DNA from 4 places in the Vibrio alginolyticus NBRC 15630 genome. Region 4 is predicted to be linked to each of the others. Evidence: predicted binding sites of a transcription regulator. Region 4 holds the regulator's gene; each other region holds the start of a gene.
What was found. Region 4 encodes PurR, which represses purine synthesis genes. Its sites were predicted from a motif close to TNANGNAAACGTTTNCNTNA; they were not measured.
Positions count from the first base shown of each region.

Region 1: a site for PurR is predicted at 2,553-2,572, ahead of glpX (class II fructose-bisphosphatase). Genes of this name have one in related genera too.
Region 2: a site for PurR is predicted at 1,852-1,871, ahead of metK (methionine adenosyltransferase). Genes of this name have one in related genera too.
Region 3: a site for PurR is predicted at 1,747-1,766, ahead of purT (formate-dependent phosphoribosylglycinamide formyltransferase). Genes of this name have one in related genera too.

Region 1 covers NC_022349.1:2,630,469-2,634,627, forward strand. Annotated here, with positions in the region: gene N646_RS12105 (DUF3135 domain-containing protein) at 1-6, opposite strand, end outside; gene N646_RS12110 (helix-turn-helix transcriptional regulator) at 168-788, opposite strand; gene glpX (class II fructose-bisphosphatase) at 1,488-2,495, opposite strand; gene zapB (cell division protein ZapB) at 2,844-3,086, shown strand; gene rraA (ribonuclease E activity regulator RraA) at 3,222-3,728, opposite strand; gene N646_RS12130 (1,4-dihydroxy-2-naphthoate polyprenyltransferase) at 3,805-4,159, opposite strand, start outside.
Region 2 covers NC_022349.1:1,818,803-1,822,961, forward strand. Annotated here, with positions in the region: gene tkt (transketolase) at 1-1,701, opposite strand, end outside; gene metK (methionine adenosyltransferase) at 2,017-3,171, shown strand; gene N646_RS08225 (DUF2189 domain-containing protein) at 3,574-4,159, shown strand, end outside.
Region 3 covers NC_022349.1:372,388-376,546, reverse strand. Annotated here, with positions in the region: gene N646_RS01620 (LrgB family protein) at 1-369, shown strand, start outside; gene cdd (cytidine deaminase) at 801-1,688, shown strand; gene purT (formate-dependent phosphoribosylglycinamide formyltransferase) at 1,832-3,007, shown strand; gene N646_RS01605 (thiopurine S-methyltransferase) at 3,080-3,730, opposite strand; gene N646_RS01600 (nucleotidyltransferase family protein) at 4,046-4,159, shown strand, end outside.
Region 4 covers NC_022349.1:107,930-112,088, forward strand. Annotated here, with positions in the region: gene N646_RS00450 (TVP38/TMEM64 family protein) at 1-27, opposite strand, end outside; gene N646_RS00455 (TfoX/Sxy family DNA transformation protein) at 142-732, opposite strand; cyclic di-GMP riboswitch class I at 849-938, opposite strand; gene purR (HTH-type transcriptional repressor PurR) at 1,226-2,230, opposite strand; gene torD (molecular chaperone TorD) at 2,699-3,346, opposite strand; gene torR (two-component system response regulator TorR) at 3,613-4,159, shown strand, end outside.

The DNA of each region.
Region 1 (4,159 bases), 810 kb from region 4:
AGACATCGATGCTCTCCAAATCCTTATGGAAATTGCTTTTAGTTACTAAAAAGCCTATACCACTAGAAAGAGGAGAGAGAATGAATTCTTCAGCCGTCTCACTTATAAGAGAAGCTTTCAAGCTTGAGATTGAATAAGTGCGGCATGTCGATGTTTGGTTGTGGTGGTTACTGCAGTTGTTGGATGCGGTAAACGCAGCGTCTTTGGCCACTAATGATGTGTTCGGTACGCTCTACTTTGGTGTCACGTCCAAGTAAAGACTGAAAGACACTTAATTCTGATTGGCACAAGCTTGGGCAGCGAGTTGCGGCTTTACAAATCGGACAGTGATTTTCGATTAAGATAAATCCGTTCTCATCTTTCTCGAGTTCAGCCATATAGCCTTCTTGCTCTCTTAATGTGACAAGTGTTTCTAGTTTGCTTTGCAGAGAGTCGCATTGCTCAAGATGCTGACGATAACTTTGTAACGTGAGTTTTTCCCTTTCTGATGTGACTTTTTCCAGTCCATCTTTGCCAAAGATATGTTCGACAGCTTCTATAAACTGAATGGTCAACTCACCGTGACGGTCAGCAAATTGCTCATGACCTTTTTGAGTGAGAGACCAATGACGAGCAGGGCGACCAACTTTCACTTTTACGTCATGGATAGAAAGAATGCCATCATCTTCTAAACTTTGCAGGTGCTGACGAGCCCCCATGGTTGTCATACCTAGCTCAGAGGAGAGTTGTTTTGCAGTGACGGAGCCATCACGCTTAACGATTTGCAATATCCTATCTACGGTCTTCATATACCCACCATTTATACGTCAGTACATATTATGCGCGATAGGGTTAGTAAAGAAAAGTGTTGACTTAATTTGAGTGTGGATTTGTAGGGGCTATGTTCATATGAGCCAATATATGTCGTCATTCTGAACGGCGAGAAATAAGGTGATTCAGAATCTATCGTCCGATTGTGCAGCGGTTAAGGTGACCAGGAAAGAATAGGAGCTTGTTACAACTAGATTCTTAGTCTCGCTGGAGCTCGCTAGAATGACGAGTTTTTTCGATTTAGAGCTTGCTATGGTAGCCGTCATTCTGAACAGCGAGGAATAAGGTGATTCAGAATCTATCTTCTGGTTGAGCAGTGGTTAAGGTGACCAGGAAAGAATAGGAGCTTGTTACTACTAGATTTTTAGTCTCGCTAGAATGACGAGTTCTTTTGATTTAGAGCTTATTAAAGTCTCCGTCATTCTGAACAGCGAGGAACGAGGTTATTCAGAATCTATTTTTTGGTTGAGTAGTGGTTGAGGTGTTCAGGAAAGAATAGGAGCTTGTTACTACTAGATTCTTAGTCTCGCTGCGGCTCGCTAGAATGACGAGTTCTTTTGATTTAGAACTTATTAAAGTCACCGTCATTCTGAGGAACGAGTGTGATTCAGAATCTATTGCCCGTTGTGCGGAAAGAAAGGCTCAAACTCAGATTGAGCGAGAGCCTCGAGAAATGCTTAAAGAATAATATCACGCACTTCTGGATCTTTACGATCTAGGTAGTGAGTCGACTTAATGCGACGAATAGTACGGCATCGACCACGCACGAGCAGCGTTTCTGTGGTTGCAATATTGCCTTGACGAGAGATACCTTCCAGCAAGTCACCTTTAGTGATGCCTGTAGCTGAAAATACCACATTGTCGCTACGAGCCATGTCTTCCATTTTGAGTACAACATTTGCTTTTACGCCCATTTCATCGCAGCGTTTTAGTTCATCTGCACCGTAAATGCGGTTTTCTTCAGTATCGCCTTTTACTTCGTGACGAGGAAGCAGGCGACCGTGCATGTCACCGTCTAGCGCTCGAATTACCGCTGCTGATACAACCCCTTCTGGCGCACCGCCAATACAGTACATCATGTCCACTTCACTGTCTGGCATACAAGTTAGAATAGAGGCAGCGACGTCACCATCAGGCACCGCAAAAACACGTACGCCCATTGCTTGCATTTCTGCAATAACGTCATCGTGGCGAGGTTTCGCAAGGGTAATAACGACTAGGGTATCAAGTGGCTTGTTCAGGGCTTTTGCTACGTTCTCTAGGTTTTCTTTTAACGGCTTTTCTAAGTCAATTACGCCTTTTGCACCAGGGCCAACAACCAGTTTTTCCATGTACATATCTGGCGCTTTAAGAAAGCTGCCTTTCTCACCTGCGGCAAGTACGGCTAGTGCGTTCGATTGTCCCATTGCCGTCATACGCGTTCCTTCAATCGGGTCGACTGCAATATCTACCTCATCACCACCAATACCCACTTGCTCACCAATGTACAGCATTGGCGCATCATCGATTTCACCCTCACCAATGACAATTTCACCACTGATATCTGTTTTGTTCAGTAGCGTGCGCATAACTTCAACAGCTGCGCCATCGGCTGCGTTTTTATCGCCACGGCCAAGCCATTTGTAACCAGCCAGAGCTGCACCTTCAGTCACACGGGAAAATGCCATTGCTAAATCGCGTTTCATGATGTCTCCAAGTAAGCAAGAGGGAAGAAGAATTTGCGCGGCGATTCTATCACAAGGTCGAGTAAACGTTTGCCTTTTTGCGAGGCTTTTACTTTATCTAACTTGAATTTGATCAATACTTAGGGCGATTTTCAGCGTAGCGAGACGCAAAATCCTTGCTCAAAAATGCTTCGGCGACAAGAAAAGTCAGCGTTTAGTGAGATTGCGCTGATTTTTTGACCGAATGATGCAAAATATCGAATATAGTGAGTGTTTCTCATCGCGACGCTGAGTAGAATGAACCTTATATAGGTTAGGTGTGCATCAATCTCGCACATCGTCCCAACGGAATAACATAGGTAGGCCAAGATGTCTTTTGAAGTACTAGAACAACTAGAATCTAAAATTCAAACTGCAGTTGACACAATCACTCTTCTTCAGATGGAAGTCGAAGAGCTGAAAGAAGATAAAGCTAAACTTGCGGAAGAAGCGAACGAGCTTCGCTCTCAACGTGAAGAGCTAGAGCAAAAAGCACAACAAGCACAGCAAGAGCACGCACAATGGCAAGAGCGCATTCGTGCACTACTTGGCAAAATGGACGAAGTGGAATAATTCGGCTTCTTCATTCCAAATTAAAAACACCCGCGTTAAGCGGGTGTTTGTGTTTTAGGGAAGTAGAAAATGTTAAGACAAGGCTAGGCGCTAAGAGCCAAGAGAAGACCCTATAACTTAGACACCTAAGACTCGCTATGCTTCTTCATCCAACTCTAAATCAATATTCAATGGTTCAGGCGACAGGATAATTCCGGTGCTATCAGCATAAATATAATCTTCAGGTAAGAAGCTGACGCCGCCAAAGTTGACTGGTACATCCAATTCGCCAATCCCCTGACTGGTCGCTCCAACAGGAATAGAAGCGAGGGCTTGAATGCCTAAGTTCATATCTTCAAGTTCATCTACTTCACGAACACAGCCATAAACGACAATGCCTTCCCACTCGTTTTCTTCCGCAATGGTTGCGATTTCTGCATCGATAAGGGCTTTACGTAGGGAACCGCCACCGTCAATTAACAAAACGCGACCAAGTCCATCTTGCTCTAATGTCTCGCGGATCAACGAATTATCTTCAAAACACTTGATGGTGGTGATTTGCCCGGCAAATGAAGCGCGACCGCCAAAGTTACTGAACATTGGTTCAACCACATCTACCTGATCGAGGTAGATATCACAGAGTGCTGAGGTATTGTATTCCATAGCGTACCTTTCTAAACAGAAATTGGTTGTCTTTGAGTATATCTAGGCATTAAGTCAATGCAATGACAATCCTTTTTTAACTTACTAGAGTTTGAGCTACCACAATTGTTGCAAACAAAACGTTGGTGACTAAAGAGCATTTCACGATGACTGGCATCATTGGTGCTATCTGAGCGGGCTTTTGTGTATGCCAAACCGCTTTACCATGATCGGCCACGAAATAAATACTAAGTAAAAATGGCAAGCTAATCCAAACGGGTTTGTCTTGAATTAACAAGTAAGCCGCAAAGGCAAGAATAGCACCGCCAAGTAAAACAAAGTGGTAATGCTTGGCTTTGCGTTGACCCAATCGCACTGCGACTGTGCGTTTACCACACTCTCGGTCGTTCTCGATATCACGCATATTGTTGATGTTGAGTACTGCAACGGCG
Region 2 (4,159 bases), 1.6 Mb from region 4:
GGCTTTCACTGCAAGCTCAACCTCAGAACCTGTTGCGATAAGGATTAGCTCAGGCTTACCTTCGCTATCTTTCAGGATGTAAGCACCTTTCGCGATGTCTGCGACTTGTTCAGCAGTACGCTCTTGTTGCGCTAGGTTTTGACGAGAGAAGATAAGTGCAGTTGGTGCATCTTTACGTTCAATCGCTAGTTTCCATGCAACTGCAGACTCAACTTGGTCACATGGGCGCCATGTGCTCATGTTTGGAGTTACACGTAGAGACGCCATTTGCTCAACAGGTTGGTGAGTTGGGCCATCTTCGCCAAGACCGATCGAATCATGCGTGTAAACTTGGATGTTCTGAATTTTCATCAGCGCAGCCATACGCATTGCGTTACGAGCGTATTCCATGAACATTAGGAATGTTGCGCCGTAAGGAACGAAACCACCGTGCAATGCGATACCGTTGATGATAGCAGTCATACCGAATTCGCGTACACCGTAGTGGATGTAGTTGCCAGAGAAGTCCTCCGTTTCTAGAGACTTAGAACCAGACCACATGGTCAGGTTAGAAGGCGCTAGGTCAGCAGAACCACCCATAAACTCAGGAAGCATTTGACCAAACGCTTCTAGTGCATTTTGCGATGCTTTACGTGATGCAATGTTCGCTGGGTTTGCTTGAAGATCGGCAATGATTTGGTTCGCTTTTTCTTCCCATTGTGCAGGAAGTTCGCCGTTTAGACGACGTTTAAGCTCTGCCGCTTCAGCAGGGTAAGCTGCAGCGTATGCTTCGAATTTTTCATTCCAAGCTGCTTCTTTCGCGGCGCCCGCTTCTTTTGCATCCCACTCAGCGTAAACATCTGCCGGGATCTCAAATGGGCCGTACTCCCAACCTAGGTATTCGCGAGCCGCTTGGATTTCATCGTGACCTAGTGGTGCACCGTGACAGTCGTGCGAACCAGACTTGTTAGGAGAACCGAAACCGATAATTGTTTTGGTACAGATAAGCGTAGGACGTGGGTCCGCTTTTGCTGCTTCAATTGCTGCGTTGATCGCGTCTGAGTCGTGACCATCGACTGCTGGGATTACATGCCAGCCGTACGCTTCAAAACGCTTAGGTGTATCGTCAGAGAACCAGCCTTCAACATGACCGTCGATAGAAATGCCGTTGTCATCCCAGAACGCGATCAGTTTGCCTAGACCTAACGTCCCAGCAAGAGAGCATGCTTCATGCGAGATGCCTTCCATTAGACAGCCGTCACCCATGAACACATACGTAAAGTGGTCAACGATATCGTGACCTTCTTTGTTGAACTGTGCCGCTAGTGCTTTCTCTGCGATCGCCATACCAACAGCGTTAGTGATGCCTTGACCTAGAGGACCCGTTGTTGTCTCGATACCAGGCGCGTAGCCGTACTCTGGGTGACCTGGGGTTTTTGAGTGCAATTGACGGAAGTTTTTCAGATCGTCAATAGATAGCTCGTAACCGCTTAAGTGCAGTAGAGAGTAAATAAGCATTGACCCATGACCGTTTGACAGCACAAAGCGATCGCGGTCGGCCCACTCTGGGTTTGAAGGGTTATGGTTTAGGTGAGAGCGCCAAAGAACTTCAGCGATATCAGCCATACCCATTGGTGCGCCTGGGTGGCCTGAGTTAGCTTGTTGAACACCATCCATGCTTAGAGCACGAATTGCATTGGCAAGATGTTTACGAGACGACATGTCTGCTCCTGAGTACATTAAGCGAAACGAAAAGTAGGTCATAATTCTCTCAAAGCCCTGTTGGGTGTGCAAACGTTTTCCAATCCAAAACCTCACAAATATTGCACCTTTCGCGCCAAATCGTTCGAAGTTCTTAAAATTATCAATAAATCAGGCAAACGTTTGGTTATAACAAAAACCAAAAAAGAGCTTGTAATTCGAGCAATCAAATTTAGAATAGACGTCTAGATGTAGATACACCTACAAAAATTAGTATTAATTTGCGCTGGAGAGTTTATCATTCCCCAGTTTTAAACCAGATATAGTGGAGCTAACATGGCTAAGCACCTGTTTACTTCTGAGTCAGTATCAGAAGGTCATCCAGATAAAATTGCAGACCAGATTTCTGATGCGGTTCTTGACGCGATTCTAGAGCAAGATCCAAAGGCTCGTGTTGCATGTGAGACTTACGTTAAAACCGGTATGGTAATGGTGGGTGGTGAAATCACGACTTCAGCATGGGTAGACATCGAAGAGTTAACTCGTGAAACCGTTCGTGAAATCGGCTACGTACATTCAGATATGGGCTTTGACGCAGATTCTTGTGCGGTACTAAACACAATCGGTAAACAGTCGCCAGATATCAACCAAGGTGTTGATAAAGCTGACCCTAAAGAACAAGGTGCAGGCGACCAAGGCATCATGTTTGGTTACGCTTGTAACGAAACTGAAGTACTAATGCCAGCGCCAATTACTTACTCTCACCGTCTTGTTCAAAAGCAAGCAGAAGTTCGTAAAAACGGCACACTACCTTGGTTGCGTCCTGATGCAAAATCTCAGGTAACATTCCAATACGATCAAGGTAACATCGTTGGTATCGACGCGGTTGTTCTTTCAACTCAACACTGTGACTCAATCTCAACTTCAGACCTGCGTGAAGCGGTAATGGAAGAGATCATTAAGCCAGTGCTACCTTCTGAGTGGATCAACAAAGAAACAAACTTCTTCATTAACCCAACCGGTCGCTTCGTAATCGGTGGTCCTATGGGTGACTGTGGCCTAACTGGTCGTAAGATCATCGTAGATACCTACGGCGGCGCAGCTCGTCACGGTGGCGGTGCGTTTTCTGGTAAAGATCCATCAAAAGTTGACCGTAGTGCAGCATACGCAGCACGCTACGTAGCGAAAAACATCGTAGCGGCAGGCATGGCTGACCGTTGTGAGATCCAACTTTCTTACGCAATCGGTGTTGCTGATCCAACGTCTATCATGGTGGAAACGTTCGGTACTGAGAAAGTATCTCACGACATCATCATTGAAGCGGTTCGTCAATTCTTCGACCTACGTCCATACGGTCTACAAGAAATGCTTAACCTTCTTCAACCTATCTACAAGAAGACAGCGGCTTACGGTCACTTCGGTCGTGAAGAATTCCCGTGGGAAGCGACAGACAAAGCTGCACTTCTACGCGATTTCGCTGGCATCAAATAATCAAGCCAAGCAAGAATCAATCAAGCCCTCGCCTATGGCGGGGGCTTTTTATTTTCAGCAACTTTTATCCAGCCATTTCGGCTCATACCGCCCTGCCCCACAAAGCAGTCCTGTTTCTCCCTCATTTTTATACCGAATAAATTTTAAGCAATTATTTGTAAATTATCCCATCTCCGCCAATAGTTAAAATATTGTTAACTCCAATTTAAATAGAGACGTCGGATGCTGGCGACTGTGGAAGCAACACTTAAGTAAAGACATGAGTCAGGCATCTTTATGGCCGATACCAAACTAAGCCAATGCTCAGATGTAAACTTGAAAAAGTCGCTTCAAGTTTGACTGAACAAAAACCGCTGTCAGTTGGTATAAGCGGATAATGTGGGAATAAATCAAGGAGGAGTTATGCCTCGAACTGTTAATCCATCGGACTTCCACAACAAACGAAAGGAAGTGCCAGACAACGAATACGCCAGAACCATACCGTGCAATACGGTCAATCTTTCTGCACCTTTTCATTGGCTCGCATTAGGTCTGCATGATTTCGTGCGAATGCCGCTTATTAGTGCTTTCTATGGCATCTGTTTTATGGCTGCTGCGATAGGCATTGTTTTGCTCGTACAGTGGCAAGGCACACACTTAGTCGTCATGCCCAGTTTGATTGTTTACATGTTAATCGGTCCGTTTCTCGCGCTGGGCTTGTATGATGCCAGTTGGGAGAGAGAGCGCGGACACAAAGCAAGCTTGTTCCATTCAATGAAAGCGATCGGTCGTAACTCAACATCTCAATGGGCGTTCGCCGTGTTACTCGCAGTGTGTATGATATTTTGGATGCGCATTGCCGCTCTACTTCATGCACTCTACCCTTCTGTTCAAGGGGCACCTTTAAGTGAGTTCCTACCCTTCCTTGTCATCGGCTCTTTAGTTGGCTTTGTTTTGGCTTGTGTGGTGTTTAGCATTTCAGCCTTTTCTATTCCTCTCATGATGGAGC
Region 3 (4,159 bases), 260 kb from region 4:
GCAGTCGCTTTCAAAGCGGATATCAGTTTAATCGCAAGTCTAGTGGGTAAATCCGTCACTACGCCAATAGCAATGGAAATTTCGAGTCACCTCGGTGGTGAAGCAGCCGTTGCGGCGATCTTGGTTCTGATTGTTGGTTTATTGGGCGCGATTTTGGCATACCCAATTTACAACTTAATTGGAATTAAACACCCGATTGCACGTGGCCTAACAATGGGTACCGTGTCTCATGCCTTAGGCACCGCGACATGTGCAGAGAAACAGCCCATAGATGCCGCGTTCTCATCACTCGCATTGGTTTTATGTGGGATCATAACTTCTATTTTGGCTCCAAGTTTTTTTGCTTTGGCGGTCTGGCTATATCAATAGTTAAGCGCTCTCGGTCTGCCCTCCTTCCGGCAGGCCGTAGCCTTTACGTTTCTTACTTATCCCTTTTCAAAACCCTATCTTATCTATCAAACTCACCCAGTAATATCGTGAAGGGACTTGACTGAGATATACATTCATAGCATTAGCATTCTAGCTGCTACCACTCGCTCTAGATTACGTAAGTATAAAGTAGCATAGCGGTAAAAGTCGCGTTGGTAACATACTCCTGCTCCTTGGTCATATGAATATATACTGATATGGTTAATTGTGAGACGGAGATAACGCTTCACACCTGTGCAATCGAATACATGTGTGAGCTCACTCTAATTATGTAACAGAATTATCAATTGCATTATTTATCGTGATCTAACGCACGGAACATTTCTATCTTTCACATAGAATAACTGTCCATGCAATAACAAGGATTCAACATGAAAAGTCGCATTGAACAGGCGCTAGCAGGCGCTCCAGAAGCACTTTCCAAACAACTTGCTCCTATCATCCAAGCTGATGATTTTGATGCTACGCTTTCAGTTCAACAATTTGAGCAGTTGCTTTCAGCTACCGGTCTATCAGACAAAGAGCTTCGTGTTGCGCTACTTCCTTTTGCCGCAGCGTACTCCTATGCTCCCCTTTCTGACTTTTATGTCGGCGCTATCGTTCGTGGTCTTTCAGGTCGCCTTTACTTCGGTGCCAACATGGAATTCTTTGGTGTACAGTTGGGTCAAACGGTTCACGCAGAGCAGTCTGCGATTAGCCATGCTTGGATGAAAGGCGAACGTGGTGTTAAGGATATCACTATCAACTTCAGCCCATGTGGTCACTGCCGCCAGTTCATGAATGAGTTATCTACCGCAAACGAGCTTAAAATCCAGCTCCCAGAACGTGAAGAAAAGTCACTTCATGAATACCTGCCTGAAGCCTTTGGACCAAACGATCTCGGTATCGAGTCCGGCTTAATGGCAGAAGTTAAACACCAATTCTCATGTGATGATGAAGACGCACTCATCCAAAGTGCAGTTGAAGCGATGAACATGAGCCACTCTCCATACACCAACAACTTGAGTGGTTTAGCATTAGAGATGACTAGCGGCCGTGTATTCCAAGGCGCTTATGCAGAAAATGCAGCGTTTAATCCTAGCTTGCCACCGCTACAAGTTGCGCTAATCCAAGTTTTACTTGCGGGTGAAACCTTTGACAGCATCAAAGCCGCTGCATTGGTAGAAAACTCTGAAGGTAAGATCAGTCACTTAGCCGATACGCAATCAACGTTGGAAGCGTTGAATCCAGATATTCCGCTTAGTTTTGTCAACGTATAAACGACAAATTCAACAAAAAGCTCTACAACATGTAGAGCTTTTTTATTACCTAAAAACCAAAAGCAAACGTTTGCTTTGTCATAAAACTTCAGTATGATCTCCTGCAATTTCTGTCTCATCACTCTATTTTGTAAGGGAACACTATGTTTGGCACTGCAACTAGCGCAAATGCTACCCGTGTATTACTTTTAGGCTCTGGCGAACTCGGTAAAGAAGTCGCCATTGAATGCCAGAGACTTGGTTTAGAAGTGATTGCTTGTGATCGCTATGCCAATGCTCCAGCGATGCAAGTCGCTCACCGTAGTTATGTTATCGACATGTTAGATGGGAACGCCTTAGAAGAAGTTATTACGAAGGAACAACCTACTTACGTCGTACCAGAAATTGAAGCCATCGCAACCGGCAAACTGGTAGAGCTTGAAGAAAAAGGACTGAATGTTGTTCCAACCGCTAAGGCAACCAGGCTAACAATGAATCGTGAAGGTATCCGACGTTTGGCAGCAGAAGAACTGGAATTGACGACTTCACCTTATCGTTTTGCAGATAACTTTGAAGACTTCAAAGCCGCGGTTGAACATGTGGGTATTCCGTGCGTGGTGAAGCCAGTGATGAGCTCTTCCGGTAAAGGGCAAAGTGTTATCAAGACCGAAGACGACGTTACAAAAGCATGGGATTACGCTCAGGAAGGCGGACGTACGGGTGCAGGTCGCGTTATCGTGGAAGGTTTTATCGACTTCGATTACGAAATCACTTTATTGACCATCAGAGCCGTTGACGGTGTGCATTTCTGTGCTCCAATTGGTCATCGTCAGGAAGATGGCGACTACCGCGAATCATGGCAACCGCAAGCTATGTCAGAAAACGCAGTAAAAGCAGCTGAATACACGGCTGAGAAAGTGGTAAACGCGCTCGGTGGCTACGGCATCTTTGGTGTAGAGCTGTTTGTCAAAGGCGATAAAGTCATTTTCAATGAGGTCTCTCCTCGCCCTCACGATACGGGTATGGTTACAATGATTTCGCAGGAAATGTCTGAGTTTGCTCTCCACGTGCGCGCGTTTACCGGAATGCCAATTAATAATATTGTGCAATATGGCCCATCTGCGTCTGCTGTTATTCTTGGACAAGGGACTTCCACAAACATTCGCTTTGAAAACCTAAGCAAAGCTTTAGCTCAACCTCAAACACAAGTTCGTCTATTCGGTAAGCCAGAAATCGATGGTCGCCGCCGTTTAGGTGTTGTCCTTACGCGACGAAAAACCACCGAAGAAGCCGTTCAAGATGCTGTTGAAAGTGCTTCAAAAGTGAATATCATTTATTAAATACGAACCACTCATACAAAAATAGCGCAGCTCAAATTGCTGCGCTATTTCGTGTTCCAAACCGAAGAGAGCCTATTCACTCTCGATTAAGTACACTTCTTCAGAGAAGCGACTTAAGCCTTTTTTCGCAATTTTAGGATGATTCTCGTCAGCTTCATCTACGTTCAAACAAGTAACTTTGTAACCTGAAAATAACTGCTCAATCTCTTCGACCGGCACGCTAAATGGAGGCCCCGCCATCTCTTCTTGAGGATAGTTGAGTGTAACAAGCAAAATACGACCGCCTGGGTTCAAAAGTTGCTTGAGACGCTCTACATACTCCTCTCGCATATCTTGCGGTAAAGCAACCAACGCGGCGCGATCATAAATGATATCGGCTTGAGATACTGGTGCAGTGAAAAAGTCCCCAGTATAAATAGAGAGCTCATCAAATTGATAAAGCTCGTGCATGCCATTAAGAGGCGTTACCGTTGGCGTGTAAAAATGTTCAGCAAAAAAGGCACGCACAGCAATATGGCTTAGCTCAACGCCTTCAACCGAATCATGCTTCATCGCTAGCCAAATCAAGTCTTCTGACTTTCCACATAAAGGAACTAACACTTTATCTTCACGCTTTGGATTAGTGTGTTTCCAATATACTGGTAATAGCGGGTTTACATCTTCCAAGTGAAATCCGATTTGATTGCTGGCCCATTTGTTATGCCAAAATTCTTGGTCTCTCATTTTACTTTCTACTTGTCGGCTGTTTTCATTTTGAGAGGTAAGACTAACGTTTTTTTTCAATTTGTCTATGCCGTTCATCTTTGGTTAATACTGCGGTGATAGGATGTAATCGGTCTCATAGGAGACGCGCCTTTATCTGATAATCAGAATAAAGAAAAGAGAAATGGTGATCTAACGCACGATTCTACTTCAAGATAAAACTGAAACCTTGGAATCTTTCGTAATGGCCCCATTTATAAGTTAGTACCTGATTTGCCGAACTTAGCGACCTTTATGTTCCCTATTTTCTAAGTACAAGCAAGTTAAGGAGAGTGAATGAGCTTATTTCTTCGTACTACAGCATTGATGCTTTTGGTACTTAGCCGTGCACCGGCATTTGCCGCACTTCCAATTACCCCTGCACCTAGTGGCGAACAAAATCGTTCAACC
Region 4 (4,159 bases):
GAGACCTAATATCAGTTTCTTATTCATAATTTTGATTCCAATTTGGGATATATGTAATAAGACAGTAGGAAAACCGAAAAAATTTCACAAAAAAACCGCAGATTAGACTGCGGTTTTACAAGATAGTTTTTAGGCCGACTTTTATTGGAGGCCGTTCATCAACTCATCTCGGCGAGCTTGAGGTACCACACTCCAATGAGTGCCGTTGATAGCACCTTCTAGTGCCCATAGCAACTCAATGTTGACGGTTGCAGAGTGCGTATCTCTTATCGCTTTATAGGCGTTAAGCGCACCTTCCTCTTCAAGCTTCTCTACGGATTCGATGCCGGCTTTTTTTAGCATGCGCTCGGTAGCCAGTCGTAAGTTAGGCAAATCTTTCAAACGGTTAGGCTTTGTACTTGCTTGCTGTTCTTTCTCAAGCTTTGCCTTTTTCAATGATTGATTCGCTACTTCGATTAAGCGTTCGCTTGATTCCCATAAATCGCTGGAAATAGCGTAGTACTTTGTAACGACTGGAAAGCCACGTTTTTTATAAACGTAAGGCTTTAGCCCTTGTTTCTCGAAGTCAGATGAAGTTTTTTGGTCTGCTCTGATATGAAGCTGATTCTTTACCACTAGTGCAAACATTGTTTCATCAGCGAATAGTCCGAAGCCACCAAACATTGAGCGCGACTTGATATTACCAAGTGCCTCAAATAGCTTCATAGAGTCTTTGAGTATCGGTTTATCCATGTTTTGTTATCTCGGTGTAATTAATATTACGCCACCAAAAGTCAGGTCCGAGAGAGTAGCAAACATGCGTAAAAACAATGTCATTACAGAGTAAAGTCATTGCTTACACACTTGCCATCGGTAACCCCGCTACCTTCCATATCGTAATATGGTTCAGGCCGGAGGCTTTGCGTCCCACTCTTTCGAATGGTTTGCCCTGTGCGTGACACAATGAGCATACTTCTTATATTGAATTAACATCACGGTTTAGCGTTAAAAGTGTGATTTCGGTTCAATAAAAATGATAGATTGAATGCTCTATTTTGCATATGGAAAGGTGCAAATTGGCCTTTGAAAAGGAGTTCTTAATATATATTACATTTATATAAAACAGGGAGTTAACGTTAGTCAATTGTTATTAGAGCTGTGTGAAGTATTAGAGAATGCTTAATTTTCCCAAAAAAATAAGCGCCCCTGTAGAGCGCTTATTTAACACGGTTAAATACAGTGAAATTTAGTTCATTTTTTTCACAGTATTTCGAATTACAAGCTCAGGTTGCATTTCGAAAATTCGTTTTTCGTGTTCTTTATCTTTGATACGCTCAAGTAGAATTTCGAATGCATTTTTACCAACACGACGTTTAGGTTGGTGGATAGTCGTTAGCGGTGGAGAGAAGTATTCCGCAAGCTCGATGTTGTCGTAGCCGATCACTGAAATATCTTCAGGAATTTTGATCCCGTTTTGTTGCAAGCGGCTCATTAGGCCTAGAGCCATTGTGTCGTTAAAACAGAATACCGCCGTCGGGCGCTTGTCCATTGCGGTAATTTTATCTGCAACTAATACGGCCGTATCACATTCAAAGTTACCTTCAAGGATCCAGTCTTCATTTACAGCTAGGTTCGCTTCACTCATTGCGCGACGGAAACCTGCAATGCGCTCTTGGCAAGCAAGCTTTTCAAAATGACCGCTTAGACAAGCGATATCCGTATGACCATTGTCAATCAGATGTTTGGTTGCAATGTAGCCACCTTCTTCTGAGTTATCCATGATCTTGTCTGCTTGTGAGCTCTCTGGGCCCCAATCCATGACCACTTTAGGAATGTCCGCATGACGGTCAAGCATCTCTTTTAGTTCTTCGGTTAAGTCAGAACACATCACTAGGATGCCATCAACGCGCTTTTCAGCCAGCATACGAATGTAATCGCGTTGTTTTTCGTAAATCCCGCCTGTGTTACATAAAATCAGAGTATAGCCTTGGCGGTAACAGTAGCTCTCAACGCCATCAATCACTTCTGAGAAAAATAGGTTAGTTGATTGAGTTACTAACATGCCAATCGTACGAGTTGAGTTGCATTTTAGGCTGCGTGCAACGGCACTTGGCGCGTAATTCAGCTCGTCAACGGCTTTCATTACTTTTTCTTGCGTTGCTTCTGCAACGAAACGCGTTTTATTGATAACGTGCGAAACTGTCGTAGTGGAAACGCCGGCTAAGCGAGCAACGTCTTTTATCGTGGCCATAAATGGTGTCCTGTATCGAGCTACTGAAATATGTCGTATTGGATGTACCTGATGCTCTAATGGTTTCACACCTAGCAATATAAAATTGGCGCTAAGTGTCTCGGCAGCGGTTGATCCAAGTGCGACAAAAGGGTGCGTAGCAGCATCGGTCGATGAATTTTATCTTTTTTCTATCTGATGAGAAATTGCCATCAACCTGTTAAGAAAACACAAAAACCGCTATATTTCAGCGGTTTACATATAAATCATATTTAATCGTTTGCGCTCACATTTTAGCCCTATGTGGACTGACTAGCAATGTTTTCAGCAAGAGATTTGTGTATTTGAAGTCACATTTTGACTGCTAAATAACCAAGCGTCTTTGCGCTAAGTTAAGGCAAACGAATATTATACCCAAGTTACTTACAATTGGTCACTTTCAGGCATACAGGAAGCCCGATAGGCAGGCTCCCTAAAAATAGGCGGCAATTATTCACCAAGAAGGTAGGCGCTGTCTAGTTTACAAAATGCAACTAATAGTTTCGCGACACTCGAGTAAAATCCAAATTCGTCGAATTGTTTACATTTGTCTGAAAACTGAGGTAACCAAGACATCAATTGTTGCTGGATAAAGTCGTTTTGTTTAACGAAGGCTTCTTCCATGTGTTTTTCTTGTTCAAGCTCGTTTGAGCGGATAATCATGTTCCCGAGAAAGTCGAGCTCAACGGCTAAGTGATCCGCAGGTTCCTTTAGGTTTTCGTCTACTTGAACGCCAAATTCAGCCATCAACTTTTCCATTTCCTCAGCTGGCTTGTCATTCAGTAAACCTGATTCACCAATGTACATGGATGCGTAAGGAAGAGCGCCGTATTTTTCTGTCTTCAAAAACAGTTCACAAAAGTCAGCTGCAAGCTCTAGTTGTGCATCTTCACGATCTTGTAACCGATTCAATGCATCAACTAGGCTATCAACAGCTGGTTTCAGCGACTCATTTTCACCTAAACCTGCGAGAAAACTGCGAATTTCAACACTGTGATAGGCTTCCAATTCTTTCTCTGTTAGTTCTTTTGCGAACAAGCTCGAAAACCACCAGTAAATTTCAGCGCGTTTTTCATTAAAAGCTTTCACTTCTTGCATTTTGGGCTCCTGAATGATGCTTCAAGTCATGCATCACAAAGTCAATTAGGGATATCCCCTAAGTGTAATCAATTAAAATGAATAGCAGTAACTATAATTGTTATGTTTTATGGTCAAAAATGACCGTTTATTAATAGCAATGGGCAAGCTTGTTTTGAATCAATAAAAACGCTAAATCTTGCGTTTTAATGTATCTATGACTAGAAATGTTACTAGTTATGAATAGAATACGTCTTGGATAATAAGAAGACAGAAAAGTGGTGTAAATGAGCTATCACGTATTAGTCGTAGAAGATGATGTTGTAACTCGTAGTAAGCTTGCGGGATATTTCCAAAATGAGGGCTACCAAGTCAGCGAAGCAGAGAGTGGCGCAGAAATGCGTGAAGTTTTGCAAGCGGGCGATGTAGACCTGATCATGCTGGATATTAACCTGCCTGGTGAAGACGGCCTGATGCTTACTCGTGAGTTACGTAGCCAATCGGATATTGGTATCATATTAGTAACAGGACGCACGGATAGCATTGATAAAATCGTAGGCCTAGAAATGGGTGCTGACGATTATGTGACAAAACCTTTTGAACTGAGAGAGCTGTTAGTTCGCGTTAAAAACTTGCTGTGGCGTATTTCAGCAGCGCGCAGTGGCAGCTCGAAAGCGAATGAAACCAGTGAAGAGCACATTGTGCGCTTTGGGGAGTGGACATTCGACATTCAACGTCGCGCACTTAGCCGCAACGGTGAGCCAGTAAAACTAACTAAAGCAGAGTATGAACTTTTGGTGGCATTATCGTCTTATCCTAACCAGGTGTTAAGTC